Regions from separate parts of the Ensifer sp. ENS02 genome, predicted to be linked through region 2. Evidence: riboswitches for the same ligand, from Rfam matches in the RefSeq annotation. Region 2 holds a riboswitch; each other region holds the start of a gene.
What was found. Region 2 has a riboswitch for cobalamin ahead of IB262_RS02670 (DUF1636 domain-containing protein). Riboswitches for the same ligand answer to the same signal wherever they lie in the genome.
Positions count from the first base shown of each region.

Region 1 (9,805 bases), on a different contig from region 2:
TGCCGAATTTGTCGAGCCGCCTGAGCACGTCGGTGACTTTCGCATCACCGAATAGGCCGGGATTGGTTTTTGGCGCCGGGTGGCGTTAGCCTGCCGAAACCGTTGACGGCCGGCCATAGGCGCGCAGGAACGTCTTTACCGCCCTGCGGGCGCTGATTTCCAGCTCTGCTTCGCTCGGCGTTTCACCGAAGAGCCCACCCATCTGCAGGTCGGCCTTGATCAGTGCGATGAACTGGCGCGCCGCGAGGTCGAAATCGTCGATGTCGAGCGGTGCGATGTGGGCAAGGCGCGCAAACAGCGCCGCCAGCGCCCGATCGGTCTTGCCGGGTCCTTGCTCCCGCCAGAACTGGAAGAGATGCGGATAGCGGTTGCCCTCGGTCGAGATCAGCTTCTGGATGAACTTGGCGTCCTGGTTGCAATTGCAGTTCTTGTTGAGGCGCACGGCAAATTCGGCCAGGTCTTCCTCGAGGTTATCGCCGTTTTCAGGAAAGGTCGCGAGGATGGAGAAAAGCACGCCGTTCACGCGATCCATGATGTCCTGGATCACCGCCATGAACAGCGTCTCTTTCTCGCGGTAGTGATTGTAGATGGTCTGACGCGAGACACCCGCCTCAATGGCGATTTCGTCGATGCTGGCGCCGGAAAAGCCTTCCCGACAGAAAACATCGGCCGCGGCCTCCAGGATCGAGAGGCGTTTCGCGAATTGCCCTTTCTGGGGGCGAGCGTCAGCCGAGGCCAAATCAAATTTCTTCATGGACCGAAGATAGGCGCCATTGACGATTTAGACAATGCTGTCTAATTTGACATGTGTGTCCAAATTAATGGACGGAATAGTCAGCGCAGGATGCGTATCCCCAACGTTCGATCCTGGCACGACGATGTCTTTGAGTTTCAATCCGGGCGGCAGCGATTTCGGCGCCGCGATTTCTGAAAGTTCATTGCCATGACAACGTCCTTCCTCCGCACGGCGATCGTGCTTGGCCTGATCTCGGCGATCGGCCCGTTTGCAATCGACATGTATCTGCCGGCCCTGCCGTCGATCGGCAAGGATCTGACGGCCGAAAACGGCGTGGTGCAGTTCAGCCTGCTGGCGTTCTTCATCTCCTTTGCCATCTCGCAGCTTGTCTATGGGCCCCTCTCCGATATCTGGGGCCGCAAGGCGCCGCTCTATCTCGGCATCGGCCTCTTCACCGTCGCCAGCATCGGCTGCGCGCTTTCGACCGACATCGAAACCCTGATCGCTTTCCGCTTCCTGCAAGGGATCGGCGGTGCCGCTGGCATGGTCATTCCGCGCGCCGTGGTGCGCGACATGCACACGGGCGTCCAGGCTGCGCGGCTGATGTCGATGCTGATGCTGGTCTTCAGCATTTCGCCGATCCTGGCGCCGCTTGCCGGCAGCGCCGTCATCGGCTTCTACGGTTGGCGCGGCGTGTTCTATGCGGTGACGATCGCCGCCTTCATCGGTCTGATCCTGCTCTCAACGCAATTGCAGGAAACCCGGCCGAAGAAGGATCGCGCCGACAGCAGTATCGCAAGTGCGCTTGCCGCCTATCGCCTGCTTCTCTCCGACCGCAATTTCCTGACGCTCACCTTCATCGGCGGCCTCGGCATTTCCGGGTTCCTGGTCTATCTCGCCAATTCGCCCTTCGTGCTGATCGACCATTATGGGCTGACGCCGACTGAGTACAGCATCGCCTTTTCGATCAATGCCGTGTCGTTCTTCGCTGTGTCGCAGGCGACCGGCTGGCTCGGCGAGCGCTTCGGCCTGGTGCGGGTCATGCATCTTGCCGTCGGCGCCTTCGCGCTGACCATGGTCACGATGTTCATCGTCATGAGCCTCGGCTTCAACCAGTTGCCTGTCATGGCCGCGTTCCTCTTCGTCGGCTATGGCGTGCTCGGCCTGGTTATCCCGACCTCGGCGGTGCTGGCGCTTGAAGACCACGGCGAGATCGCCGGCACGGCCTCGGCACTGATGGGTACGCTGCACTTTGTCACCGCCGCCGTCGCCATGGTGGTTGCGACTATCTTCTTCGACGGAACGGCCCTGCCGATGGCCGGCGCGATCGCCGCTTGCGCCCTTGCCGCCTTCCTGCTGACGCAAGCAACGATCGGCCGCAGCCGGGTGGTCGCGGCAGAGTAGGCGCTGCTATTGCTGAACAAAGGCCGGCGAGGGCGTCCTCGCCGGCCTTTGTTGTCAGGTATGACCGAATGGACCGTCCTTAAAAATTCCAGTCCTCGTCCTCGGTCGCCACAGCCTTGCCGATAACGTAGGACGAACCGGAACCGGAGAAGAAGTCGTGGTTCTCGTCGGCATTCGGCGAAAGCGCCGAGAGAATGGCCGGGTTGACCTTGCAGGCTTCCGCCGGAAACAGCGCCTCGTAGCCGAGGTTCATCAGCGCCTTGTTGGCGTTGTAGTGCAGGAACTTCTTCACGTCTTCGGTCAGGCCGACGCCGTCATAGAGCGCCTCGGTGTATTTCGCTTCGTTGTCGTAGAGGTCGAGCAGCAAGTCGAAGGCGAAATCCTTGATCTCCTGGCGGCGTTCCTCGCTCAAGCGCTCCAGCGCGCGCTGGAACTTGTAGCCGATGTAATAGCCGTGCACCGCCTCGTCGCGAATGATCAGCCGGATCATGTCGGCGGTGTTGGTGAGCTTGGCGCGGCTCGACCAGTACATCGGCAGATAGAAGCCGGAATAGAACAGGAAGCTTTCGAGAAAGACGCTCGCGACCTTCTTCTTCAGGGGATCGCCGGAGGCATACTCCGCCATGATCAGCGCTGACTTCTTCTGCAGGAACTCGTTCTCTTCCGACCAGCGATAGGCGTCATCGACATCGGGTGTCAGGCAGAGCGTCGAGAAGATCGAGGAATAGGAGCGGGCATGCACCGCCTCCATGAAGGAGATGTTGGAAAGCACCGCCTCCTCATGTGGGGTGGCCGCATCTTCCATCAGTCGGACGGCGCCGACGCCGTTCTGGATCGTGTCGAGCAAGGTGAGGCCGGTGAAGACGCGGATGGTGAGTGTCTGCTCCTCCGGCTTCAGCGTTGCCCAGGAGGGAATGTCGTTGGAAAGCGGCACCTTCTCCGGCAGCCAGAAATTGCCGGTCAGACGGTTCCAGACCTCCAGGTCCTTGTCGTCTTCGATGCGGTTCCAGTTGATGGCGCGGATGCGGCTTGCGGGTTTGGTGTGCATGTTCATGTCGTTGAACCTTTGTGATCGTGTATGCCTCATCGCGCGGTGAGGGGGTGCCCCTCATCCGCCTGCCGGGACCTCTCCCCGCTTGCGGGGAGAGGGCTAGGGTGAGGGGCCGTTACTGGAATGCGAGGTTACAGCGCGCAGGAAACGCAGCCCTGGACCTGCGTACCCTCGAGCGCCATCTGCCGAAGGCGGATGTAGTAGATGGTCTTGATGCCCCTCTTCCAGGCATGGATCTGAGCACGGTTGATGTCGCGGGTCGTTGCCGTGTCGCGAAAGAACAGGGTCAGCGACAGGCCCTGGTCGACGTGCTGGGTGGCGGCCGCATAGGTGTCGATGATCTTCTCCGGCCCGATCTCGTAGGCGTCCTGGTAATATTCGAGATTGTCGTTGGTCATGAAGGCGGCCGGATAGTAGACGCGGCCGATCTTGCCTTCCTTGCGGATCTCGATCTTCGAGACGATCGGGTGGATCGAGGAAGTGGAGTGGTTGATGTAGGAGATCGAACCGGTCGGCGGCACGGCCTGGAGGTTCTGGTTGTAAAGGCCGCCTTCCATCACTGCCCGTTTCAACTCCAGCCAGTCCTCCTGAGTCGGGATCGAGATGCCGGCTTCCTCGAACAGGCCCTTCACCTTTTCGGTCGCCGGCAGCCATTCGGCTTCGGTGTATTTGTCGAAATAATCACCCGACGCGTATTTCGAGTTTTCGAAGCCGGCGAAGTTCTTGCCCTTCTCGACCGCCAGCCGGTTCGACGCGCGGATGGCGTGATAGGTCACCGTGTAGAAATAGATGTTGGTGAAATCGATGCCTTCCTCGGAGCCGTAGTAGATGCGCTCGCGGGCGAGATAGCCGTGCAGGTTCATCTGCCCGAGGCCGATCGCGTGGCTGTCGTCGTTGCCCTTTTCGATCGAGGGCACGGACGAGATGTGGCTCATTTCGGAGACGGCGGTGAGGGCGCGGATCGAGGTCTCGATCGTCTGGCCGAAATCCGGGCTGTCCATCGCAGCCGCAATGTTCAGCGAACCGAGATTGCAGGAGATGTCCTTGCCCATGTGCTTGTAGGAGAGGTCGTCGTTGAACGCGCTCGCTTCGCTCACCTGCAGGATTTCCGAGCAGAGATTGCTCATGGTGATGCGCCCGGCGATCGGGTTTGCCCGGTTCACCGTGTCCTCGAACATGATGTAGGGATAACCGCTCTCGAACTGGATCTCGGCGATGATCTGGAAGAAGTCGCGCGCCTTGATCTTGCGCTTGCGGATGCGGGCATCCTCGACCATCTCGCGGTACTTCTCGGTCACCGAAATCTCGGTGAGGGGCACGCCATAGACCTGCTCCACGTCATAGGGTGAGAACAGATACATGTCCTCGTTGTTGCGGGCGAGCTCGAAGGTGATGTCGGGGATGACGACGCCGAGCGACAGCGTCTTGATGCGGATCTTCTCGTCGGCGTTTTCGCGCTTGGTATCGAGGAAGCGCATGATGTCGGGGTGGTGGGCGTGCAGGTAGACAGCACCGGCTCCCTGGCGCGCGCCGAGTTGGTTGGCGTAAGAGAAACTGTCTTCGAGCAGCTTCATGACCGGGATGACGCCGGATGACTGGTTCTCGATCTGCTTGATCGGCGCGCCCATCTCGCGGATGTTGGTGAGCGACAGCGCCACGCCGCCACCGCGCTTGGAAAGCTGCAGCGCCGAATTGATGGCGCGGCCGATACTCTCCATGTTGTCCTCGATCCGGAGCAGAAAGCAGGAGACGAGCTCGCCGCGGCTCTTCTTGCCGGCGTTGAGGAAAGTCGGCGTTGCCGGCTGGAAGCGGCCGGAGATGATCTCGTCGACGAGATCGCGGGCAAGCCCCTCGTTGCCGCGCGCCAAGGCCATCGCCACCATGCAGACACGGTCTTCGTAGCGTTCCAGGTAGCGCTTTCCGTCGAAGGTCTTCAGCGTATAGGACGTGTAGTATTTGAACGCCCCGAGGAAGGTCGGAAAGCGGAACTTCTTTGAATAGGCATGATCGTAGAGATCGCGCACGAAGTTGAAGGAATACTGGTCCAGCACTTCCTGCTCGTAATAGCCCTCGGTCACCAGATAATCGAGTTTTTCCCGGAGGTTATGGAAGAACACCGTGTTCTGATTGACGTGCTGGAGGAAGTACTGTTTCGCCGCCTGCCGGTCCTTGTCGAGCTGGATCCGTCCCTCTTCGTCATAGAGGTTCAGCATTGCGTTCAGCGCATGATAGTCGAGCGCTGCTTCCGTCGCCTTCAAGGGGCGTTCGAGTGTCGTGACGTCCAAAATCGTTCCATCCCGTTTTTGACATTGGCGACGTCCTCGTCGGTCCCGAGCAGCTCGAACCGGTAGAGATAGGGTACCCGGCACTTGGCCGAAATCACGTCGCCGGCGATCCCGTAGGTCGCGCCGAAATTGCTGTTGCCCGCTGCGATCACGCCGCGGATGTGAGAGCGGTTGCCCGCGTCGTTCAAGAAGCGGATGACCTGCTTCGGCACCGCCCCGCGGCCATCGTCGCCGCAATAGGTCGGCACGATCAGCACATAGGGCTCTGCGACCGTAAGTGCGTCCATACCTTCCCTGAGCGGTATGCGGGCGGCGCGAAGGCCGAGCTTTTCGACGAAGCGATGGGTGTTTTCCGAGCGGCTGGAAAAATAGACGATCAGGCCCATCGCCAGCGTCCTTCAGGAAAGCGCGCTGATCATGTCCGGGCGGAAACCCGCCCAATGCCGCTCGCCGGCGACGACGACCGGGACCTGCCGATAGCCAAGACCCTGCACCAGCGCGAATGCATCGGAATCCTCGGAGATATCGACGATGCGATAATCGATGCCTTGGCGGTCGAGCGCACGGGTTGTGGCGGTGCATTGGACGCAGGCTGGTTTGCTGTAGACGGTGATCGACATGGGTTCCTCGTGGGGGTCTGGCAAATGGGCGCAAAAAGTCGTCGGATCGCGCGAACGCGAACCGTGGTGTTGGCGATTGGACACGAAACATCGCTCCCCGGTCGACTCGACCGGAGTTGACGTCGTCAAGCTGGCCCAAGGTCGGTTACGCAACCGGGCCGGCTCGTTTTGGTCGGGCGCTCAGGAATTCCGCGGATGCGGGTTTTCAAGGCGCGGCCTTTCGATCAGGCGCGCAACAACGCGCACCCGTCCGCAGAAGGTGGATCTGAACTGGAAGAAACTGGCATGACTTCACCCCGAAGCTTTCGACGGGCTGCCGGGGAGACGTCGAGACGATCGGGCAGGCTCATCCTGCCACGCACTCAACCCCTCCGGACACCCCGCCCGTGGACGTTTGGTGATCGAGGCAGGTCTCCTGGCTTACGGGTCAAAGCTTCCATCCCGACCTTCCCGAGGCCTCATGCCTCAGTGGTCCAAATCCGGACAGTCGCTCGCCGTCTACAGTTGCGGGGGCAGCTACGGCATAGCCTCAGCGGAAACCCGCCGGCGCACCGTATTCCCGTCTTAGCTCCCAATCCTTGCGAATCGGAAGAACCTCGAACACTAGATATAGTAGTTCATCGCAAATCTGCGTCAATAGGTTCCGTATGTGGAAGGCGGGGGTAGGAGGGTGGTTTCTTTTGCAGTGTGGATAACGGGGAGTAAACAGCCGGTTGGCACCAAGGTTGTGGATAGGGCGCCCCTGGTGCGGACGCCCCATTCCATCAAGCAGCGAAAGCGGCCACGGGCCGGTTGTCATCGTCGACGGCGACCATAGCGAACGTTCCGGTAACAGTCCGCTGTCGCAGACCGGTGAGGAGCTCTTCCGACCAGAGTTCGACCTCGACGGTGGCTGAACTGCGACCCGTCCGCACAATGCGGGCGATGGGTTCGATGATCGAACCGATCATGATCCGGTGCTTGAAGTCCATACCGGTGCAGGAGGCAAGGACGGTCGCCCGGCGGCTCCGGCGCGTCGCGACGACGAATGCGGCCTTCGTCATATGCGCGAGGGCGTTGCCACCGCATATGGCGCCGAAGCTGTTGGCCTGGCCGGGAAAGACGATGTCGACCATGCGTAGGGTGCCCGCCTCTTCGGGCGTGTCCGTTGCCACATCGAGCGGCGGCAGCATCCAATCCGTTTCATCGGCACAGGGCATCGCGACCATGGTGAAGGTGCCCCTGCTGCAAAGGGCGCGGCTGCCGGTGGCGATATCTTCCGCGATCATCTCGACCTCGACCACCACCGAGCGGCGCCCGACACGAACCGGACGGCCGCTGAAGCAGACGATCTGACCGATGCGCGCAGGCGCACGAAAATCGATGCGGTCGCAGGATGCGGTGACGAAGGGAACGCGCGCGTGACCGGTGGCGACGATGAAAGCGATCCGGTCCATCGACGCGAGGGCGGCGCCACCAAAGAGCGTGCCATGGTGATTGGTATCGCCTGGAAAAACGATGTCGATCAGGGTTTGTGGCGCCGGGGTTTCCCCCGGCGCCGTCGTGACTTCGTGCTGCCCCGTCATGCTTTGACGGCTTCGCGCGTATCGGCGGCAAAAGCCGCTCGAAGCGAGCGGGCGGCGGCGACCATGTTGACGAGCGCCGGCCGCGTCTCTTCCCAGCGCCTGGTCTTCAGTCCGCAATCGGGATTGACCCAGATCTGGTCCGGCGTGAGGCCCTCGGTCGCTTTTTCGATGAGATGCACCATTTCCTCGACGCTGGGCGCGCGTGGCGAATGGATGTCGTAGACGCCCGGGCCGATCTCGTTCGGATAGGCCTTGTCGGCGAAGGCGCCGAGCAGTTCCATTTTCGATCGCGACGTCTCGATCGACATGACGTCGGCGTCCATCGCCGCGATTGCGGCCATGATGTCGTTGAACTCGGAGTAGCACATATGGGTGTGGATCTGGGTCGCATCGCCCACCCCGGCTGCACTGAGACGGAAGCACTCCACCGCCCAGTCGAGATAGGTCTTGCGATCGGCATTTCGCAGCGGCAGGCCTTCGCGCAGTGCCGGTTCGTCGATCTGGATGATGGCGATGCCGGCCGCCTCGAGATCCGACACTTCATCGCGCAGTGCTAGCGCGATCTGCCGGCACACCACGGAACGTGGCAGGTCGTCACGAACGAAGGACCATAGCAGCATGGTGACCGGACCCGTCAGCATGCCCTTGACCGGGCGATCGGTCAGCGACTGCGCGAAGGTCGCCCACTCGACCGTCATCGGGTTTGGTCGCGAAACGTCGCCGAAGATAACAGGCGGACGCACGCAGCGCGATCCGTAGCTCTGCACCCAGCCGCTCTGGGTGAAGGCGTAGCCCGAGAGCTGCTCGCCAAAATACTGCACCATGTCGTTGCGCTCGAACTCGCCGTGAACGAGTACGTCGATGCCGACCTCTTCCTGCCAGCGCACCGCCACTTCGGTCTCTCGGCGAAGATAGGCGGTGTAGTCGACATAGCTGAGTTCGCCCTTCGCATGCAGTGAACGGGCCTGCCGAACCTCCGATGTCTGCGGGAAGGATCCGATCGTCGTTGTCGGGAAGAGCGGCAATGACAGCTTCTTCGCCTGCAGTGCCCGGCGGCCCGCGAACGGGGATTGCCGCTTGCTGTCCGCATCCGTCAGCGCTTTCAAGCGCCCGGCGACCAGAGGATCATGGATCCTGAGTGAGGTGAGCCTCGCCTGGGCGGACGCGATCGAGGCGGCGAAAACGTGCTCGGAAATGGCAAGCCCCGGCTCGAAGGCGCTGGCAAGCAGGCTGAGTTCGTCGAGTTTCTGCGTACCGAAGGCGAGCCAGGAGGAAAGTTCCGGATCAAGCGCACGCTCCAGGTCGAGATCGATCGGCACGTGCAGGAGTGAGCATGAAGGTGCGAGTTCGATGCGGTCGCGGCCGTGGGCCGAAGTCAGAGGCTGCAGCCGGCGGAACAGGCCGGCCAGATCGGTCCGCCAGATGTTGCGGCCGTCGATGACCCCGAGCGATAGGACCCGGTCCGCCGGAGCCGATTGGATGAGCGTGTCGATCTGCTGCGGCGCGCGCACGAGATCGACATGCAGTCCATCGACCGGCAGCGCCAACGCCGTTGCCGTGTTGTCGCCGATCGAGCCGAAATAGGTCGCCAGCATGATCTTGAGTCCGGGCACGTCGGTGTCGAACGTGCGATAGGCGAGGTCGAGAGCGCGACGATCCTTGTCCGCGAGATCGAGCGCCAGGCAAGGCTCGTCGATCTGGACCCAATCGGCGCCGGCGTCAGCAAGCTCCGCCAGGACCCTCACGTAAACGGGCAGGAGCCGTTCGATCAGATCGACCGGATCGAAGTCGCCGCCCTTCGATTTGCCGAGCTTCAGCAGTGTCACCGGGCCGATGAGCACCGGGCGTGTGCGATAGCCGAGGGCCTGAGCTTCCTGGAAGGCTTCCAGCGGCCGATTGTGGGTGAGCTCGAAGCGCTGATCCCTGTCGAACTCGGGCACCATGTAGTGATAGTTGGTGTCGAACCACTTTGTCATTTCGAGCGCGGGAGTGCCGCTGCTGCTTCCCGAATGGGTGCAGCCGGCGGCGCAGGGCGTTCCGGCCGAGCCGCGCGCCATGGCAAAATAGGTGTCGAGATCGACCGGGCCGCCCGTCCAGCCATAGGCCGGCGGGATTGCGCCGACAAGCACGGCGGTATCGAGCAC
Region 1 covers NZ_JACVAO010000012.1:42,155-51,959, forward strand. The annotation lists gene IB262_RS24495 (acylphosphatase) at 1-55, shown strand, start outside; gene IB262_RS24500 (TetR/AcrR family transcriptional regulator) at 86-754, opposite strand; gene IB262_RS24505 (multidrug effflux MFS transporter) at 944-2,140, shown strand; gene nrdF (class 1b ribonucleoside-diphosphate reductase subunit beta) at 2,220-3,194, opposite strand; gene nrdE (class 1b ribonucleoside-diphosphate reductase subunit alpha) at 3,323-5,476, opposite strand; gene nrdI (class Ib ribonucleoside-diphosphate reductase assembly flavoprotein NrdI) at 5,446-5,862, opposite strand; gene nrdH (glutaredoxin-like protein NrdH) at 5,875-6,096, opposite strand; cobalamin riboswitch at 6,484-6,710, opposite strand; gene IB262_RS24530 (hotdog domain-containing protein) at 6,861-7,661, opposite strand; gene metE (5-methyltetrahydropteroyltriglutamate--homocysteine S-methyltransferase) at 7,658-9,805, opposite strand, start outside.
Region 1: it holds a riboswitch for cobalamin, as region 2 does, so the genes downstream of both, nrdH (glutaredoxin-like protein NrdH) here and IB262_RS02670 (DUF1636 domain-containing protein) in region 2, are expected to answer to the same signal.

Region 2 (9,805 bases):
GTAGAAATTTCTGTCCAACATGGTCCACACTCCCTGTGATCTATGCATTTTGAACGATGGTTGGCTTCGCCCGTTCGCCTCAGGCGAGCATGATGACGATGACGAGTCCGAAGATGGTCAGCAGCGTGTTACCGATGGCGTAGGGCATGCCGTAGCCGAGCGCCGGCACCTTGCTCTTGGCCGCCTCCTGGATCATGCCGAGCGCTGCCGTCGTCGTTCGCACACCGGCGCAGGCGCCAAACAGGATCGCCGGGTGGAACTTGAAGACATAGTGGCCGAGGAGCACCGAGGCGATCATCGGGATCGACGTGGCGACCACGCCCCAGATGAACAGCGAAATGCCGACCTCCTGCAGGCCCGCGACAAAGCCCGGGCCGGCGCCGATCCCGACGACGGCGATGAAGATGTTGAGGCCGAGCGTGTTCATCAGCCACAGCGCCGGTGACGGGATGCGGCCGAAGGCGGGGTAGGTGGTGCGCAGCCAGCCGAGCACGAGGCCGGCCAGAAGCGCGCCGCCGGAGGTCGAAAGGCCGATCGGGATACCGCCGATCGTGATCGTCAGCGCACCGATCATCGCGCCGATGAAAAGCCCCCAGCCGAGAAAGGCGATGTCGGTCGTCTCGACAGGCCGGTCGGCAAAGCCGAGCGCCTTGATCGCCGCTTCGACATGGCGTTTCGCGCCACCGATGGTGACGATGTCACCGCGCTCGACCGTCGTCCCGGGCAGCACCGGGATCTCGACCAGCGAGCGGATGATCTTGCGGGCATAGACGCCGCGCGCCCAATCCATGGTGCTGACTTCCGCCAGCGTCTTGCCGGCGAGCGCCTTGCTGGTCACGTAGACATCGAGGACTTCGGCTTCCGCGTTGAGCAGCTCCTTGTCCTCGACCTCCAGCAGCTTGTTGTCGAGGTTTTCGACGAGCAGCGAACGCCGGCCCGAAAAGGCGACGACGTCGCCCGGCTGCAGCACGGTGTTGCCATCGGCCTCGATGATCTGGTCGCCGCGCCGCAGGCGCTCGACGAAGACGCGGATCCCGGGAAGGATGTCCTTGACCGGTTTCCCGGTGAGCCCGCTTGCCGCGTCGACGCGATAGGCCCGGAGGCCGAAGTCGTGATAGGCGCGGGTGATGCCCGGTTCGCTCGCCTCGCTGCCGCCGCCGAGCTTGGCTTCGTATTCGCGGCAGGCCGCCGGAAGGTCGATGCCAAGAAGCTTGGGACCGAGCTGGGCGAGGATGATCGCCGAGCCGATCGTGCCCCAGATATAGGTCACCGCATAGGCGATCGGGATCTGGTCGGCAAAGGTCTTGGCCTGCTCCGGCGTCAGCCCGAGCGAATTGATCTGGTCGGTCGCAACCCCGATTGCAGCCGAGATCGTCTGCGAGCCGGCATACATGCCGGCGCCATAGCCGAGCGGCAGCCCGGCAATCAGCGCGCAGAGATAGGGAACGACGAGGCACAGCACCAGCACGGAGAGCGCAAAGGCGATCTGTTTCGGTCCATCGGTGCTCAAGCCCCGCACGAATTGCGGCCCGACGCCGTAGCCGACGGCGAAGAGGAAAATCAAAAACAGGGTGGATTTCAGGTCGCCGGAAACCTGGATACCCAGCTGTCCGATGAGAACGCCCGCAAGCAGCGTGGCGGTGACATTTCCAAGGTTGAACCCCGCGACCTTGATCGGACCGATGAGGAAGCCGATGCCGAGGGCGAGGAAGACGGCGACAGGCGGATAGGTCCGAAGCGTGTCGACGAAGAAATCAATGGGATTCACTGATGCTATTCCCCTCTGAAAGTTGAGTTGCCGTCACTTCATTTCGGGATCTGCGCGGCTAAGTTGAGCTTGTTTCCGAGGCTTGTCGATGCCCAATCTTAATCCCGGCAATTGTCGCTTCGGTCGTCGAAATTCTCAACGGGCATAGGGTTACGTGAGCGTAACGTATGTTACATTTCAGCGTTTTTACTTGGGGTTGGGGATCGAGGCCGCCGCGATGTGTCGGTCGCATTCGATCGCAAGACCGCGGCACTGGCCCGGATCGCGATGGCACTTCAACTCTGGTGTTGTAATTCGTAACGTTATCTCCCAACGTGAGGCATGAGGCGTTTTCTCTTGGTTATGCTTGGAAAAGTTGCTGGGCACGGAACGGCGCGTCTTGCTGCTTGCGATAGGGGCGTCAGAACTTCGAGGGCTTGAGAAAAAAGCGGTGTCGTCTCCGCAAGGCGGCCGGTTCGTAAGGTGACGAGGAGGGGAAGCAATGATGGACGAGGTTATCCGAAGGCTCGGCGCACTTGGCGTTCAGCTCCCGACGCCGCCGAGGCCGCTCGGCGCCTACCGCGCGGTGATCGAGGCGGGTGAGATGCTTCATGTTTCGATGCAGGGGCCATTGCTGGACGGGCGCTTCGTGCATACGGGGCTGCTCGGGCGCGATGTGACCATCGACGAGGGGCGCAAGGCCGCAGAGTTGGCAGTGCTCAACGCGCTGGCGCAGATCCATGAGCATCTCGGCCGTTTCGAGCGTATTCGCCAGATCGTCCGGCTGGAGGGACATGTCGCCTGCACTGAGGATTTCCTGGAGCACCCGAAGGTACTCGACGGTGCTTCCGAGCTTCTGGCGGCCGCCTTTGGCGAAAGGGCTGGCCATGTTCGCTCCGTCTGCGGCGTGCGCAACCTGCCGGGCAACGCCTCTGTCGCGGTGACGCTGACGGCCGAACTCTTGCCGCCGGAGTTCTGAGGTAGCACGGCACGTCTTTTAGCGTGGTCGCTATCGCGGGCGTCGGATTGTGTCCGGCGCCCAATTTTCGACTTGCGCTACGTAATGTTATTTTATAACATGCCTCGCATGACGAAACGCCGCATGTTGATAGATCCCTCCCGCCTGTGTCGTGCGGTTGTCTCATCCGCCGATTCATGCGAGGAAGGCGTTGATGGTGCTGCGTCCGCGACAATGCGGAAGCGGCTGAAAAGGGAACACGGAACGGACGACCCTGATGGGGCCGAGACCGTGGCTGCCCCCGCAACTGTGAGCGGAAAGCGCATTCACACCATGTCACTGGTCGAAGACCGGGAAGACGTGGATGCGCCACGACCCGCGAGCCAGGAGACCTGCCATCGAACCGATCAACCACAACGGACGGGGTGTTCCGATGGAAAAGAACTGGCTTTCATACGACGGTTTTCCGTCCTCTTGCCGTTTCGCCATCTCTTGCCGTCAGTCCGGCGGAGGGCAGGAATGGCTGAGCCGAATTTCCGACAGCACAAGATAACGGTCTGCACCGATTGCCGCTTCACCGGCGGCCCATGCGTGCCCGGTGCCGAGCTGATCAAGCGGCTCAACCTGAGCATCGCAGCGCTCGGCGCACCGCTCGATCGCGACTTCTCGATCGCCGGAACGGTCTGCATGGCGGCCTGCACGCGGCCCTGCACCATCGCCTTCCAGGCGACGGGGAAGGCGACCTATCTCTTCGGCGACGTCTCGCCGGAAGAGGACATCGACGATCTCGTGCGCTTTGCCACAACCTATGCCGAGCGTGGCGATGGCATGACGCGGGCCGCGGAAAGGCCGCGCGGGCTGAAAGGCAAGACGCTTGCCCGCATTCCCGCGGCGATGCTCGTCTCCGAAGATCTCGGCGGGCACTTCCAATGAGGTCGCGCAGAGGAACGAACCCATGAGCTGCAACGCAACGGGTGCAGCCCTCACGGTCGAGGGCCTTCGCTGGGGGCCGCGTTCGGGCCTGACGCTGGTCAACGACATCGGCTTTGCGATCGCGGCCGGCAGCCGGCTTGCGATCCTCGGGCCGAATGGCGCCGGCAAGACCTCGCTTCTGCGCTGCCTCTACCGGGCGGTGCAGCCGAACGCCGGCCGTGTTTCGGTCGATGGCGTCGATCTCTGGTCGATCTCGGCGCGCGAGGCGGCAAGGACAATCGCCGTCGTCTTGCAAGAGATGCCCGGCGATTTTCCCTTCAGCGTGCGCGACGTCGTGATGATGGGACGCATTCCGCGGCGGGAGGGCCTGAGCGGCTGGAACGATTTCGACCGCGAGCGGGTGCAGCATGCGCTCGCGCATCTCGATCTCGCCCATCTTGCCGGTCGCCAGTTCTCGACGCTTTCGGGCGGTGAGAAGCAGCGGGTGCTGATCGCCCGCGCGCTGGCACAGGAACCGCGCATCATCATCCTCGACGAGCCGACGAACCATCTCGACATCCGCCACCAGCTCGAAATCCTCGAGCTCTTGCAAACGCTGAAGCTGACGATCGTCTCGACGCTGCACGACATCAACCTCGCCGCCGAGTTTGCGACAGATGTCGCGATCTTGACCGCCGGGCGGCTGACGGCCTTCGGCCCGCCCGAAGAGGTGCTCAGCCCCAGCGAGCTTTCGGCCGCCTTCGGCGTCACCGCCACCGTTCACAATGCCGCTGCCGGCGGCGCCCGCTTTTCCTTTTCACTTCCTCGACAGGGATCGATTTCATGAAGATCAATATTGCCCCATTTTCCCTTCTTTTCGTGCTTGCCGCCGCCACGCCGGCGCTTGCCTATCCGGTCACCGTCAAGAGCTGCAACCGCGAGGTGACCTTCGACGCGGCGCCGAAGCGGGCGATCGCCAACGACGTCAACCTGGTGGAGATGATGCTGGCGCTGAGGCTCCAGGACCGCATGGTCGGCTATACCGGCGTTTCCGGCTGGAAGACGCTGGACGAGAAGCTGCGCGAAGGCGTCAAGGAACTGCCGGAGCTTTCGGAGAAATATCCGACCAAGGAAGTGCTGCTCAACGCCGATGCCGACTTCCTCTTTGCCGGCTGGAACTACGGCATGAAGGTCGGCGGCGAGGTCACGCCCGAGACATTGGCGCCCTTCAAGATCGGCGTCTACGAGCTGACCGAATCCTGCATCCACGTGATGGCCAAGCAGAAGCCTGATATGAACGACATGTTCGTCGATCTTCTCAATCTCGGCCGCATCTTCGGCGTCGAGGATCGCGCCGAGACGCTGGTTGACGGCTATCGTCGCCAGCTTGCCGAGATCACCAAGGCGAACGCCGGCAAGGCTAACCCGACGCGGGTCTTCGTCTATGATTCCGGCGAAGAGAAGCCGTTTACTTCCGGCCGCTTCGGCATTCCGACGGCGATGATCGAGGCCGCCGGCGGCGCCAACATCATGGACGACGTGGAAAAGAGCTGGGTGGAAATCTCTTGGGAACCGGTGATCGAGCGCAACCCGGAAGTGGTGGTCATCGTCAACTACGGCGAGGTGAAGGCCGAGGACAAGATCGCCTTCATGAAGAACAATGCGGCCTTCAAGAATGTCGATGCCGTCAAGAACGATCGCTTCGTCGTGCTCGATTATGTCGAAGCGACGCCAGGCCCGCGCAACATCGACGCCATTGCCAGGCTTGCCAAGGCCTTTCAGGGCGAGGGCCTGTAAGCGATGCTGGCTGAGGATGCGTCGCCTGGTCCCGTCGCCGTTTCACGCCTAGCGCCGGCACGGGCGCTGAAGGCGGGTGCCGGTCTCATGACGGCGCTTTTGCTGCTGGCCTTGACCGTCACGGCCGGCGTATCGCTCGGCTCGGCGCCGATCCCGGTTGCGACCGTCTGGTCGATCATCGCCAGCAAGATTTCTCCGGGCAGCGTCGAGGCTTTCTGGTCGGCGGGGCGCGAGAGCATCGTCTGGGACGTGCGCCTGCCGCGCGTCATGCTGGCGGGCCTCGTCGGCGCCGGGCTGGGGCTGACTGGCGCCGTGCTGCAGGCGGTCACGCGCAATCCACTTGCCGATCCGCATCTGCTCGGCGTTTCCTCCGGCGGCGCGCTCGGCGCGATCGTGGCGCTGCTGCACACCGGCATGATCCTCGGTCTTGCCACGGTGCCGCTCTTTGCCTTTGCCGGCGCGCTGCTCGCAACCGTGCTCGTCGCCTTCGTCTCCCGCGTGCTCGGGAGCAGCGCCGACCGTCTCGTGCTGGCCGGCGTCGCGGTCGCCTTCGTCTTGACATCCGTCGGCAACCTCATGATTTTCCTTGGGGACCCGAGGGCGACCCATACGGTCATCTTCTGGATGCTCGGCGGTCTTGGCCTGGCGCAATGGTCGCAGCTCGTCTATCCCGGCGTGGTGCTTTTCGCCTCCCTCGGCTGGCTGATGATCCGGGCGCGCGAAATCAATGCGCTCGCCATGGGCGACGAAACCGCGATGACGCTCGGCATTCCCGTGCGCCGCTTCCGGCTGACGCTGTTCGTCGTCACCGCACTTCTGACCGGGGTGATGGTCGCCTTTTCCGGCGCGATCGGTTTCGTCGGGCTGATGGTGCCGCATTTCGTGCGGCTTCTGGCCGGCAGCGACAACGTGCGGGTCATTCCGCTCTCGGCCTTCTTCGGGGCGCTGACGCTCATCCTTGCGGATCTGGCGGCCCGCGTCATCATGGCGCCGGAGGACATGCCGATCGGCGTCGTCACCGGGCTCGTCGGCGGCATCGCCTTCATTGCCATCCTGAAGCGACGCGCGTAAGGCGGGTAGGAACACGTTATGGACAAGGGCCGGTTCCGGCCTATGTGTTAGCGCAGCCGAGGGATCGGCGATTGGCCCGCATGAGGAGCATATGGCGAACGAAGCTGACATCTGCACGCCGCAGGACGTTCTGAATTTCTGGTTTGGCGAACTCACCTATGACGACTGGTTCGGGACGAGCCACGAACTCGACCAGGCCTGTATCAGCCGCTTCCAGGCGTCGCACCTGGCGCTGGCCCGTGGTGTCGACGAGATCTGGCGCGCGAGCCCGGAAAACCGGCTGGCGGCGATCGTGCTTTTGGACCAGATGCCGCGCAACATGTTTCGCGGCACGCCGCTCGCCTTTGCCACCGATTGCCTGGCACTGCACGAGGCCAAGCTCGCCCTTGGCGCCGGTGCCGACATGGCGATCAAGCCGGAATGGCGCGCCTTCGTCTATCTGCCCTTCGAGCATTCGGAAAACCTTACCGACCAGACCATGTCGGTGAAGCTCTTTACCGAGCTCGGCGATGCCGATTATCTCGACTATGCCATCCGGCACCGCGAGGTGATCGAGCAGTTCGGTCGTTTCCCGCATCGCAACGCCTTCCTGGCGCGGCCCTCGACGGAGGCCGAACTTGCCTATCTGGCGCAGCCCGGCGCCGGTTTTTAACGGGAAAGCGGGCGCTGACGGGGATTTATCGCCGTTCTTTGCATCTTTCCGCCGTCTTTCGTATTCACATCGAAACGTGAAGACGGCCGGAGCGATTCCGGACCACGGTCTCAATCTGCAAGGATCATGAAATTGCGTTCTGTCGGAAAACTGCCCGCCATTCTCGTCTGCCTGCTGGCGCTTGCCGTGGGCGGCCCGGTCATGGCCCAGAAGGCGGCGCAGCCGACAGCGCAACAAACCGCACAGGCAAACGGGCAGGCGGGCCAGAAATCGGCGCAGCCGGCGCAATCGCCGCAAGGGGCACAATCGTCCCAGACCGCCGCCCAGCCTGCTGCCGGCAAGCCGGCGCAGGAGGCGCAGCCAGCGGAGAACGGGGCGACCCCCGGTGCCACCGAACCTGCGGCGACAACCACGCAGCCTGCCCAGAATGCCCAGCCGGCGGCCGATGCCTTGCCGGCGGATGCCACGCCGCCGGCCCAGAGCCAGGCGGCCGAGCAGCTGACCAAGGCCGACGAGGAACTGAAGGGACTGACCGAACGGGTCGAGAAAGCCAAGGACGACGACATCGTGCTTGCCGACCTCAAGGTTCAGGTCGACGCGCTCGCCAAACAGATCATCGGCGTTTCGGTTTCGACCCGCCCGCGCCTCGACGAAATCAAGGCGCGGTTGACCGAACTTGGCGATCCGCCGGCCGAGGGGCAACCGCCCGAAGCCGACATCGTGACAGCCGAGCGCAAGCGGCTGATGGCCGAACGTGGTGCCATCAATGCGCTGACCGGCGAGGCGGAAGGCCTGTCGGTGCAGGCGACGAAGCTGTCCAACGCCATTACCGCGACAAGGCGCGCGCTGTTTTCCAATACGCTCCTGAAGAACACCGAAGTGTCGACCGGAATGTTCGACGACGCGCTGACGGCGACGGCGGACGAGACCCGGGTACTGTCGCGCAGCGTCGGGAGCTGGCTGAGCTTTGCCTGGAACTACAAGCGCGTGCCGCTCCTGACGGCGCTGTTCCTGTCGCTGCTGGCGGCGCTCGTGTTCCTTTCCGGCAGCCGCAGGCTCTTTCGCCCGCTGATCGAGCATGACATTACCGATGAGGAGCCGAGCTACTTCCGGCGGCTCTCCGTCGCATTCTGGTCGACACTGATCCCGACCATCGCGTCGGCCGCCTTCGCGGTCTCGAGCTTCCTGTTCCTGCGCGGCTTCAACGTGCTGCGTTCAGATATCGCACCGATCATTGCAATCACGCTCGGGGTCGCCGTCGTCGTCTTCTTCGTGACGAGGCTCGCTCAGGCCGTGTTGTCGCCGCGCGATTCGCGCTGGCGGCTCGTCCGGGTTTCTGATCGCGGCGCGCGGATGCTGATGATCGCGATCTTCGCCATGGCGCTGGTCAACGGCCTCGACTACCTCTTCGGCGGCGTCAGCGAGGCGCTCGGTTCGCCTGTCGTCCTGACCGTCGTCAAGAGCTACATTGCCTCCATCGTCATCGGCCTCATCATCATGGCTTCGGCCTGGATCAAGCCGACGCTCAGGAAGGATGAATCCTTCGATGCCCATGGCCGCGCCTGGCCGCGGGTGGTGTCTTTCGCGCTGCTCGCGACCGGCGCCTTGCTCATCATTGCCGCTGTGTCGGGCTATGTCGGTCTTGCCCGCTTCATCGCCACGCAGATCATCATTACGGGCGCGATCCTCGTCACGATGTATATCGGCATCCTCACCGGCCGGGCGGTTGCCAAGCAGGGCGCCTTTGCGGAGACCGCCGCCGGGCGTTATCTCGAGCGGCGCTATAATCTCGAACAGGTGGCGCTCGACCAGATCGGCCTTGCCGCGGGCCTCAGCATCTACGCGCTGGTCGTGATGTTCTTCATCCCGCTGATCCTCTTGCAGTGGGGCTTCCAGGTCGCCGACATCGAGTCCTGGGCCTACCGGATGGTGACCGAGATCAAGATCGGCTCGATCACGATTTCGCTGGTTGGCATCCTCGCCGGCATCCTGTTCTTCGCGCTCGGCTACGCCGTCACCCGTTTCGTGCAGCGCTGGATCGACGGCAACATCATGGCACGCAGCCGGGTCGATGCGGGCGTGCGCAACTCGATCCGCACCGGCATCGGCTATACCGGCGTCGGGCTTGCGGGGCTGATCGGCCTGTCGGCGGCCGGCATCGACCTCTCCAACCTCGCGCTCGTTGCCGGTGCCCTCTCGCTCGGTGTCGGCTTCGGCCTGCAGAACATCGTCTCGAACTTCGTTTCGGGGCTCATCCTGCTCGTCGAGCGCCCGTTCAAGGTGGGGGACTGGATCGTCAGCGGTACGACGGAAGGTTTCGTCAAGCGCATCTCTGTTCGCGCGACCGAGATCGAGACCTTCCAGCACCAGTCGATCATGATGCCGAACTCGCTGCTCATCAACGCCTCGGTCGGCAACTGGACGCACCGCAACAAGCTCGGCCGCTCCGAAATCGCCATCACCGTCACCTATGCCAGCGAGCCGCGCCGGATCATGGAGCTGCTCGCCGAGATCGCGGCCGCCCATCCCATGGTCTTGAAGAACCCGTCGCCGAGCGTCGGCTTCACCGCCTTTGGCGATGACCGCATGACCTTCGAATTGCGCATCTACGTGGCCGACGTCCTGACCGGCGGCGGCGTGCGCAACGACCTGCGTGTCTCGATCTACG
Region 2 covers NZ_JACVAO010000001.1:518,438-528,242, forward strand. The annotation lists gene IB262_RS02655 (bifunctional aspartate transaminase/aspartate 4-decarboxylase) at 1-21, opposite strand, end outside; gene aspT (aspartate-alanine antiporter) at 80-1,768, opposite strand; gene IB262_RS02665 (RidA family protein) at 2,250-2,726, shown strand; cobalamin riboswitch at 2,904-3,120, shown strand; gene IB262_RS02670 (DUF1636 domain-containing protein) at 3,225-3,638, shown strand; gene IB262_RS02675 (ABC transporter ATP-binding protein) at 3,661-4,464, shown strand; gene IB262_RS02680 (ABC transporter substrate-binding protein) at 4,461-5,414, shown strand; gene IB262_RS02685 (iron ABC transporter permease) at 5,502-6,485, shown strand; gene IB262_RS02690 (DUF924 family protein) at 6,577-7,137, shown strand; gene IB262_RS02695 (mechanosensitive ion channel family protein) at 7,264-9,805, shown strand, end outside.

Region 3 (9,805 bases), on a different contig from region 2:
TGGCGGCGGCAGCGCTGGCGTCAGTGCCGAGACCTTGCTGTCGCTCTCGCAATTGCGCGCAGGCGGCCGCTGACGCACGCCGTCTGACGGTCAGCCCAAGACTGTTGCTGCATCGCCGCGCACCGCGCGAAACGGCGCGTCGTCAACCGTCGGCGCGCAGCACTTTATCGGGGTTCATGATACCTGCAGGATCGAACGCGTGCTTGATGCGTTGCATCAGCTCGATTTCGATCGGCGCCCGGACCTCGGCGAGTTCGTCGCGCTTCAACTGGCCGATGCCGTGCTCGGCGGAGATCGAGCCGTTGTAGCTCAGAACGATGCCGTGGACGATGGCGTTGATTTCGCGCCAGCGGTCGAGGAAGGCCTGCTTGTCGGCGCCGACTGGCTGCGAAATGTTGTAATGGATGTTGCCGTCGCCCATGTGGCCGAAGGAGCAGATGCGGGCGCCGGGGATCGCTTTCACGACGGCGGCATCCGCCTCCTTCATGAAGGCCGGAATGCTGGAGACGGGCACGGAGACATCGTGCTTGATCGAGCCGCCCTCGGGCTTTTGTGCCGGCGACATGCTCTCGCGCATGTGCCACAGCGCCTTCGCCTGTGTCTCGTTGGCGGCAATCACTGCATTCTCGACGAGGCCGGCCGCATATCCCTGCTCCAGCAGGTCCTGCACCATCCGTTCCGCGCTTTCGGCGCTATCGGACGTCGAGATATCGATCAGCGCGTACCAGGGATGGACCGTTTCCATCGGATCACGAACGCCGGGGATGTGCTTGGTGGTGAATTCGACGCCGAGCCGCGGCATCAGCTCGAAGCCGGTCAACGCCGGCCCGCAAAGGCTGGACGCCTTTTCGAACAGAGCGAGCGCATGCTCGACGCTGCCGACTCCGGCAAAGGCGACCTGATGCCCGAGCGGCTTCGGGAAAAGCTTGAGCACGGCGCCGGTGATCACGCCGAGCGTGCCCTCGGCACCGATGAAGAGATCGCGCAGGTCGTAACCGGTATTGTCCTTCTTCAACCGGCGCAGCCCGTCCCAGATTTCGCCGGTCGGCAGCACCACTTCGAGGCCGAGGCAGAGCTGACGCATATTGCCATAGGCAAGAACGGCGGTGCCGCCGGCATTGGTGGAGAGGTTGCCGCCGATGCGGGCTGAACCTTCCGAGCCGAGCGACAGTGGGAACAGGCGATTGTGCTCGTCCGCCGCCTTCTGGATGTCGGCGAGGATACAGCCGGCATCGGCGACGATGACATTGCCGACCGGATCGATGTCGCGAATGCGGTTCAGCCGTTCCAGCGAAAGAACGATGTCTGCCTTGCCCTCCCGCGGGATCTGCCCGGCGACATGGCCGGTGTTACCGCCCTGCGGCACGATCGCCGTGCGGGTGGCGCTCGCGAGCTTCATGATGCGCGAGACCTCGTCGACGTTGGCCGGACGCAGGACCATCGGCGTCGTGCCGAGGTAGAGTCCGCGCGATTCGACGAGATAGCGCGCCTTGTCGGCTTCGTCCGTCAGCACGTTGGTGTTGCCGACGATCTCGGCGAAGGAAGCGATGAGTTCGGGAGAGGGAAGGGTGGTCATGGGCCTCACTTCGCATTGCGCCTGCGCGCGCTATCGGATCGGTCGATCTGAGGATCTGGTCCTCGGTTCCTGGTTGGCGGCGATCATAACCGCAATTGGTGCCGTTCGATGAGGGTGGGTGCGGAGAAGATGCCGCACACTATCTTACCCTCGTGGTGCCGCCGCCCGTTGCAACCGGTCGACGATGGCTTCCCCCAACCCGTCCGAAGGGATCGGCCCGAAGGCGATGGTCTCTGCGCCGCTGGCATCCGCCCGCTTCATATAGTCGAAGAGATTGGCGGCGGCTTCGCGCAGATTGCCAGTCGGGCTGAGATCGAGAACGACGGCCGCCTGCTCTTCGCCGGCGATCCGATTGCCGCCGAAACGGATCAAGGCTTCGCCCGCATGCACCTCGGCGGCATCGAGCCGGACGGCAGCGCCGGGCGCGTAGTGCGAGGCGAGCATGCCCGGCGCCTCGATCGTCGCTCCCGCCGTCTCCGGCCGGGTCACCGGACGGCCAAGCAGGCGTTCGATCTCGGCGGCATCGAGGCCACCCGGCCGAAGCAGCCGGATCTCGTCGCCATCGACCTTGATGATCGTCGACTCAAGGCCGATTTGGGCCTGGCCGGCGTCGAGGATAAGTTTCAGTTTGTCGCCGAGATCGGCTTCCACATGGACCGCATTGGTCGGGCTGATCTTGCCCGACGTATTGGCGCTGGGTGCGGCCAGTGGTCGCCCGAAGTGGGCGATTACCCGGCGGGAAAAACCGTCGGGCATGCGGATGCCGAGCGTGTCGAGGCCGGCGGACGCCAGCGCATGAACCGTGCTGTCGGCGCGCTGCCGAAGGATCAGCGTCAGCGGGCCGGGCCAGAAGGCTTCGGCCAGCTGCCTCGAAATCGGATCGAAATGCACATGGGCTTCGGCCATCGCCATGTCGGAAACATGCGAGATCAGCGGATTGAAGCGCGGGCGCCCCTTCATCTCGTAGATGCGACTGATCGCATCGGGATTGGTAGCGTCGGCGGCAAGGCCGTAGACGGTCTCGGTCGGAATGGCGACCGGCTCGCCTTCGGCAAGAACGGCGCAGGCGCGCGCGATCGCGCGGTCCGGTTCTCTATCCGTGTCGATGATCTCAGCCATGCCGTTTCCTTTCCGACGCTTCCTTAACGGACGCACCGGAAAAACAGAACGATTTTCTTTGAAGGAACCGGTTCGGCTCAGAGGCTGCGAATGATGCGACGCAACGCGTCATCCTTGGCGCCAAGCATCAGTACGTTTTTCAGCGCGACCTTGGGATCATCGGTGCGAAACAGCAGCCCGTTGTCACGAAAGTTGCGGTTGATGACCATTTGCCCGGCTTCGGCGCCCGGTTCGATGGCGACGGCGAAGTACATGCGTGAATAGCCGGGCTGGATACTCTCGAAAAAATGCGTCTCGTCGCCCAGGTTGCAGAAGAAGTTGGCGAAGTAGAAGGACCAGGTGATGTCCTTGGAGGGAGTAACCGGCGTACGCGCCGCCGTCACGTGACAGTAGCCGAGATGCGGCCGGCCGACGAGCGTGCGGTGGAAGATCATCTTCGGGAACTGGATCGAGGTGTGGAACCCGTTGATCCGCTTATGGGTCGTGTCGCCGGCGGTGCTGAGCTTCTTGCCCGTCCTGTCTGCGACTTCCTCATAGCTCAAATACCGGCGTTCGCTCGGCAACCATTGCCTGCGGTTGATCCGGCCGGTGCGCAGGAATTCGGTATGAACCGCCACCTTCGGCGGGATTGTCGGCAGCTTCTCGGCTGTCGCGTCGTAGTATCTCAACTTTGCCATGATCGTCAGCGCGCCATCTGCCTGCCTGCAGGACCTCTCTCGTCCGCCGGCTAGGCTAGCGGCTCATGGTTAATGAATGATTTCGTCCTGGCTGCATCATTAGCGTTCTCTATCTGACGCGATGTCGCAAACGGGCGAAGCCCTCCCGCATCTGCGCCGACCGCGCCGCAAAAGTCGGCAAATGCCCAAGATGTGATCTATCTATATGTTTGCAATGTAAAAATTCTAAGACGGTGGCCTTTTGTCACGGTTTTTTCCGTGTCGTCATTCTGGAATTGGATGTCGCTATCGGGCAGCTGCCAAGGCGACTTCCGCGATTACATATCCTTACTCAAGGTGCCGTCTTCGAAGGGAAGATGGAGAATTGGGAAGCCGGTCAAATCCCGGCGCTGCCCCCGCAACGGTGGTGGAGCGAAAGCCTCGGCAAAGGCCACTGGACGGTTCGTCCGGGAAGGCGCCGGGCAGGTCCGAAAGGACGGCTCCTGAGCCCGGAAACCAGCCTTGACGGACATAACCGTAACGGGTTGCGGCGGGCAGCCGGATCGGAGCCTCAAACGCATGGGTGTGCGCCCGTGCGGGTTCCTGTCCTGCCTCTCCGAAACATGGCGCATGAGGACAGGACATGGACACCAGAAACGATATGCTTCGAAAGCTGAAGGGCAGGCGGGACGGCTACAGCCTCGACCGGGCCTTTTACATCGATCCCGACTACTACAGGCAGGATCTGGAAAACATCTGGTACAAGGATTGGCTGTTTATCGGCCATGACTGCGAGATCCCGCGGGCCGGCAATTACTTCACCGTCCAGGTAGGCGACTACCCCGTTGTCATCACCCGCGACCGCCAGGGCGCCATCCGGGCGCTGCACAATTCCTGCCGCCACCGCGGCTCGCGCGTCTGCACGCAGGCGAAAGGCTCGTCGGCAAAGCTTGTCTGTCCCTATCACCAGTGGACCTACGAACTCGATGGCTCGCTGCTCTTCGCCCGGCAGATGGGAGAGGATTTCGACAAGGCCGCCCACAGTCTGAAGCCGATCCATTGCGAAACGGTCGGCGGCTACATCTTCATCAACCTGTCGGAAAAGCCGATGGATTTCACGGCGTTCCGCGACATGGCCTTACCGTATCTCGCGCCGCATCGGCTCGGCGAAACCAAGGTCGCGTTCGAAAGCACCATCATCGAGAAGGGCAACTGGAAGCTCGTCTGGGAAAACAACCGCGAATGCTACCATTGCGCCGCCAATCATCCGGAACTCTGCCGCACCTATCCTGAGGCGCCGACGGCGACCGGGGTGCAGGGCGCAAAGGATGATCCTGTGATCGCCGAACATTGGGCGAAGTGCGAGGCCGGGGGCCTGCCGAGCGAATTTAAGATGTCGCCGACCGGTCAGTTCCGCGCCGCCCGCATGCCGCTTGTCGACAATGCCGAAAGCTACACCATGTCGGGCGCCCGCGCCGTCAGGCGGGCCCTGTCCGCCGACGTCTCCCAGAGCCAGATCGGCACGCTCTTGATGTTCCACTATCCGACCACCTGGAACCATGTGCTCGCCGACCACGCCATCACCTTCCGGGTGCTGCCGCTCGGGCCCGAACTGACGCAGGTGACGACGAAGTGGCTCGTCAACAAGGATGCGGTCGAAGGCGTCGACTACAATCTAGAAGAACTGACGCATGTCTGGACCGAGACCAACGATCAGGACCGTCAGATCGTCGAGGAAAATGCCTTCGGCATCCGCTCACCGGCCTATGAGCCCGGTCCCTATTCGCCCGAGCACGAGGGTGGCGTCATGCAGTTCGTCGAGTGGTACTGCAAGTTCATGGAGCAGCGCCTTGCCGGCGACGCGGCTCCGCTTTCAAGGGTCGCCTGACATGCAGATGGCCTCTTCGTTTCACCATTTCGACGCGCTGCATGTCTGGATCGACCGGCAGCAGATGCTCGAATGCACATCGGCGGTCGTCGAGACCGCCGATGTCATGACCTTCACCTTCCGGACCGAAAAGCCCGCCTGGTTTCGCTATCTGCCCGGGCAATTCGTGACCCTCGAACTGCCCGTCGCCGACGAGCCAGTGATGCGCACCTACACCCTGTCGTCGACGCCCTCGCGGCCGCTGTCGATCGCCGTGACCGTCAAGGCGCAGTCAGACAGCATCGGCACCCGCTGGATGTTCGAGCACCTGAAGCCCGGAATGAAACTCCGCGCCTTTGGCCCGCTCGGCGATTTCAGCTTCGTCCGCCATCCCGGCGACAAATACCTGTTTATCTCGGCCGGCTCCGGCATCACGCCGATGATGTCGATGACGCGCTGGATGGCGGACTGCGTGCCAGAGACGGATGTGACCTTCATCTCCTGCGCGCGTCGTCCGGAGGACCTGCTGTTCCGTTCGGAGCTGGAGGTTCTGGCGACGCAGATGTCCGGGCTGAACCTCGGCTTCATCGTCGAGGGACATGAGGCACGCCACGGCTGGCACGGGCTTCGCGGCCGCATTGATGGCGCCAAGCTGCCGCTGCTTGCGCCCGATTTCATGGACCGCACCGTTTTCTGCTGCGGCCCCGAACCGTTCATGCGCGGCGTGCGCGAGATGCTGAAATCGGCCGGTTTCGACATGGGCCGCTACCACGAGGAGAGCTTCCAGCCGGCGGCGGCACCCGCCGCGGAAGAGATTGCCGTGCGCGCCGGCGCCGCCGACGAGGGCGAGGTCCAGGCCGCCAAGATCGCCTTCACCATGAGCGGCAAGGAGATCGAGGCCAAGCCCGGCCAGACGATCCTGCAGGCGGCGCGCGCCAACGGCGTCAGGATCGGCGCTGCCTGCGAAGGCGGCATCTGCGGCACCTGCCGGGTGATGAAGGTCTCAGGCGAGGTGGATATGAGCCACAATGGCGGCATTCTCGACGACGAGATCGATGAGGGCTACATCCTTGCCTGCTGCTCGCGACCGCTTGGCGATGTCCAGATCGAAGCCTGAAGGCGCTGACGCATATCGCGTAAAAGTGTACAGCGGTTTTGCGACAACGACATGCATAACAACAAGCGCCTAAAGCCTGTCGCGTGAATGCTTTTCACGCGACAGGCTTTAGGGCGCGTTGCAGGGGATCGGATTGGCGGAAATGCTTGCCGGGGCGTCGGTGCCGGCCTCCGTCTTGGAGCAGGCGCCCTGGGCGGCATCATTGCCGGCGATCGCCACCTGCAGGGCACGTTCCTGGCGGGCGAAATCGATCGAGCCGGTCACCAGCATGTCGACACCGCTGCCGGCGCCGCTCGTAGCGTCGGCGCGGCTCACGAGCAGCGGTTCGCTAAACATCGCAGTCGCCCTTGCGATCGCCTGCATGCCCGTTCCCCGCTCGGCTTGGGCGACGAGCATCAGCGGCAGTGGCTTTTCCGGCAGCAAGACGCCCTGTGCCCAGATCGCTTTCAGCGCCAGCGGCGACATTGCCGCCACGTTCACGTCGATGTCGTCAAGCGTTCCCGGCACGCGGTAGGGGCAGCGGCGCTTGCCGCAGTTGATGCCCGAGGAGAACTGCCACAGCGCGTAACTATCCCAGTTGCCCATCGGGAAAACCTGGCGGATATCCGGTTTGTAACGGGCGTACCAGAGCGGCAGGCGCGACAGCAGCCGGTGTTTGGCCCGGTGCGCGGCGATGTATTTGGCGGTGACGTGGTTGGTATAGAGGATCGGGTAGCGCCCGGTCCGGGTCTTGATGTGCCCGGCGAAGATGGCGGCGTCCTCCAGCGACATGTACTTGTCCGGATCGATGCCCTCGAGATCGAGCACCATCAGTTCGTCGTCGCGCGGATCGGCGTAATCGAGGAAATGGTTCGCCTGGTCGACGGGATTGCCCGGGCGGGCAAGATGGTAGGCACCCCACAGCAGCCCGTGCGAACGGGCAATCATCCGGCGGGTCTGGTAGAGCTCGCGGCTGACGGCGTATTTGCGCCACATGGTCTTGCAGTGGTTGAAGGTGTCGCCGTTGTGGTCGCCGGTGCAGGAGAAGCTTTCGGGCAGGCCGTCGGAGGCCTTGGCGATGAAACCGGAAACGCGCTTGTCGCCAAGCATCGTTTCCCAGTCGATGCTGTTCATCTCATAGGCGTCGACGATGATGGCATTCGACTTGGTCTTCCAGGGCTCCAGTTCACCGGCGCGTGCGATCGCCGCCGCGAAAGCCAGACCGATGAAGGTCGCGAGGCGCAGAATCATCCCTGTCGTGGAGATACACCGCTTTGCCATTCTCTGAGATTGCCGACAGTATCGTTAACGCATCGTAAATCCCAGCCCCCGAGCGGACTGTGCGGGAGCGACGCGCGAATGTATACCGACCTGTGGCTGTATATAAGCAATTGCTTTCATGTTCGCGATCTGACGATCAGCCGGGAAGGCGTTGGTCGACGATGCGGCAATGCCTTGCTGCAGCAACGGGTGCTGGCCGCGCCACCTGATCCCGCAGGAGGCGGAAGATGGAACAAAACCGGTGACTTATGCGTTATCGGTCGATTTCGGATTTCCCGGCTGAGGGACATCCCGTATCGGCCTCGGTCCGGGTGAAATCATGGAAAGGTTGAAATGCCGCGGCAACCCGAAACCGGGCCGCGCAAAATGCGTTCGGTGATGGAGGGATTTTATGAAGAACGTGCTGAAGTCCGGGATGAGCCGGTGGTTTTCCGTGGCCGTTGCGGTGGCTGTGCTGGCGACGTCGGCCGCCCCGTCGCAGGCCTTCACGCCGACACCGCCGCGCCTTGAGCGGCAGAGCGATGCACAGAACGTCCAGTATCGCCGACCGGGCATGGAGCGTCGTGGCGGCTATTACTACTACAACGGCTACCGCGGTTATAACTACCGCCGCCCTGGCTATCGCTACTACAATGGCTGGTGGTATCCGATGGCAGCCTTCGGCACCGGAGTGATTATCGGTGGAGCGATCGCCCAGCCGCCGCGCTACACGCGTCCTGCCCCCGTCTATGGCAGCCGCCATGTGCAGTGGTGCTATGACCGCTACCGCTCATACCGGGCCTACGACAATACCTATCAGCCCTATGGCGGCCCGCGCCGCCAGTGCTATTCGCCCTATGGTTAAAGGGTAGGCAGGGCCGGGCGCTTCCGCTCCTGGCCCTTTTTCGCCTGGGATCACATGAGGCCGCCATAGCTGCGAGCGATGCGCCTGGCCGATGATCGCGCCGTGCCTGGCGAAAACTTGTCCTGCAGTGGCTAAAGTTCTTGGGCGAGCCCGATGAGCAGGCCCTCGGGACCGCGGATATAGCAAAGCCGATAGGCGTCCTTATACTGGACCACTTCGCCGACCAACTGCGCGCCGCGTTTGCGGAGCCGCTCAACCGTCTCGTCGACGTCGTCGACCGCGAACATGACTCGGAGGTAGCCAAGCGCATTGACCGGGGCAGTGCGGTGATCGGCGACGACCGGTGGCGCGAGGAAACGGGAAAGCTCGAGCCTGCTGTGGCCATCCGGCGTGCGCATCATGGCAATTTCGACATGCTGATCGCCGAGCCCGGTGACACGCCCGGCCCATTCCCCGTCGATCGTCGCCCGCCCTTCGAGCTCAAGGCCAAGTTCGCGAAAGAAATCGATCGTCTCTTCGAGGTCTTCGACGACGATGCCTATGTTGTCCATTCGCTTGAGCGCCATGTTTCCAATCTCCACGGTGTCGTTCCGGTCTACGGGGACGTCGCTCCAATCAACACCGAACGCCTGGGGAGGGTTCCGAACCGCGTCTCAGAGAATGCCGATCCGCCGGAGAATCCACCAGGCAAAGCCCATGGAGAGTGCGATGAACAGCGCCGCATAGAGCGTGCCGGTGCCGTCGGCGAAGGGCAGCGCCCCGGTATTCATGCCGAAGAAGCCGGTGACGAGCGTCGGCGGCAGGAGGAAGGCGGTCATCAGCGACAGGATGTAAAGATGCCGATTGGTCTCCGAAGAGATCTTGCTGTCGATCTCTTCATGCAGCAGACGCGCGCGTTCCTGCAGCGCGAAGACGTCGCGGTCGACCGCTTCGAGCCGGTCGGAAAGCCGCTCGGCGGCGTCGATGAACCCGGGCGGTACCTCGTCCTCATCCGATGCGCCCGCCCGCCTGAGCAAGGCGAGGATCGTGCGAAGGTGCCGATGCAGCCGCACCACCGTGCGCCGCAGCGGCGCAAGCCCCGGCTGCTGCCGATGCCCAGCCTCGCCATAAACATGGTCCTCGATGACGTTCAGATCCTCGGTCAGTTCCAGAACCAGCGAGATCAGCGTGCGCTGGAATTCGACGACGATCATCTCGAAGAGGTCGATCGGCCGTGCGCATTTCGTGCTCTTTTCCACCGCTGCCTTGACGCGGTCGATGCTGCGCAAAGGATGCAGGCGGGTGGTGATGATGATGCGGTCGCTGACGGCGAAATGCAGCCAGCCGATCGTCTTCGTCACCGCGTCGAAGGTGCGCTCGAAATCGA
Region 3 covers NZ_JACVAO010000006.1:345,639-355,443, forward strand. The annotation lists gene IB262_RS15330 (DUF1217 domain-containing protein) at 1-73, shown strand, start outside; gene IB262_RS15335 (FAD-binding oxidoreductase) at 143-1,576, opposite strand; gene IB262_RS15340 (L-threonylcarbamoyladenylate synthase) at 1,721-2,695, opposite strand; gene IB262_RS15345 (DUF6656 family protein) at 2,773-3,372, opposite strand; cobalamin riboswitch at 3,690-3,891, shown strand; gene IB262_RS15350 (aromatic ring-hydroxylating dioxygenase subunit alpha) at 3,995-5,239, shown strand; gene IB262_RS15355 (hybrid-cluster NAD(P)-dependent oxidoreductase) at 5,241-6,335, shown strand; partial or broken gene IB262_RS15360 (GH25 family lysozyme) at 6,585-7,595, opposite strand; gene IB262_RS15365 (BA14K family protein) at 8,011-8,439, shown strand; gene IB262_RS15370 (VOC family protein) at 8,571-9,005, opposite strand; gene IB262_RS15375 (transporter) at 9,093-9,805, opposite strand, start outside.
Region 3: it holds a riboswitch for cobalamin, as region 2 does, so the genes downstream of both, IB262_RS15350 (aromatic ring-hydroxylating dioxygenase subunit alpha) here and IB262_RS02670 (DUF1636 domain-containing protein) in region 2, are expected to answer to the same signal.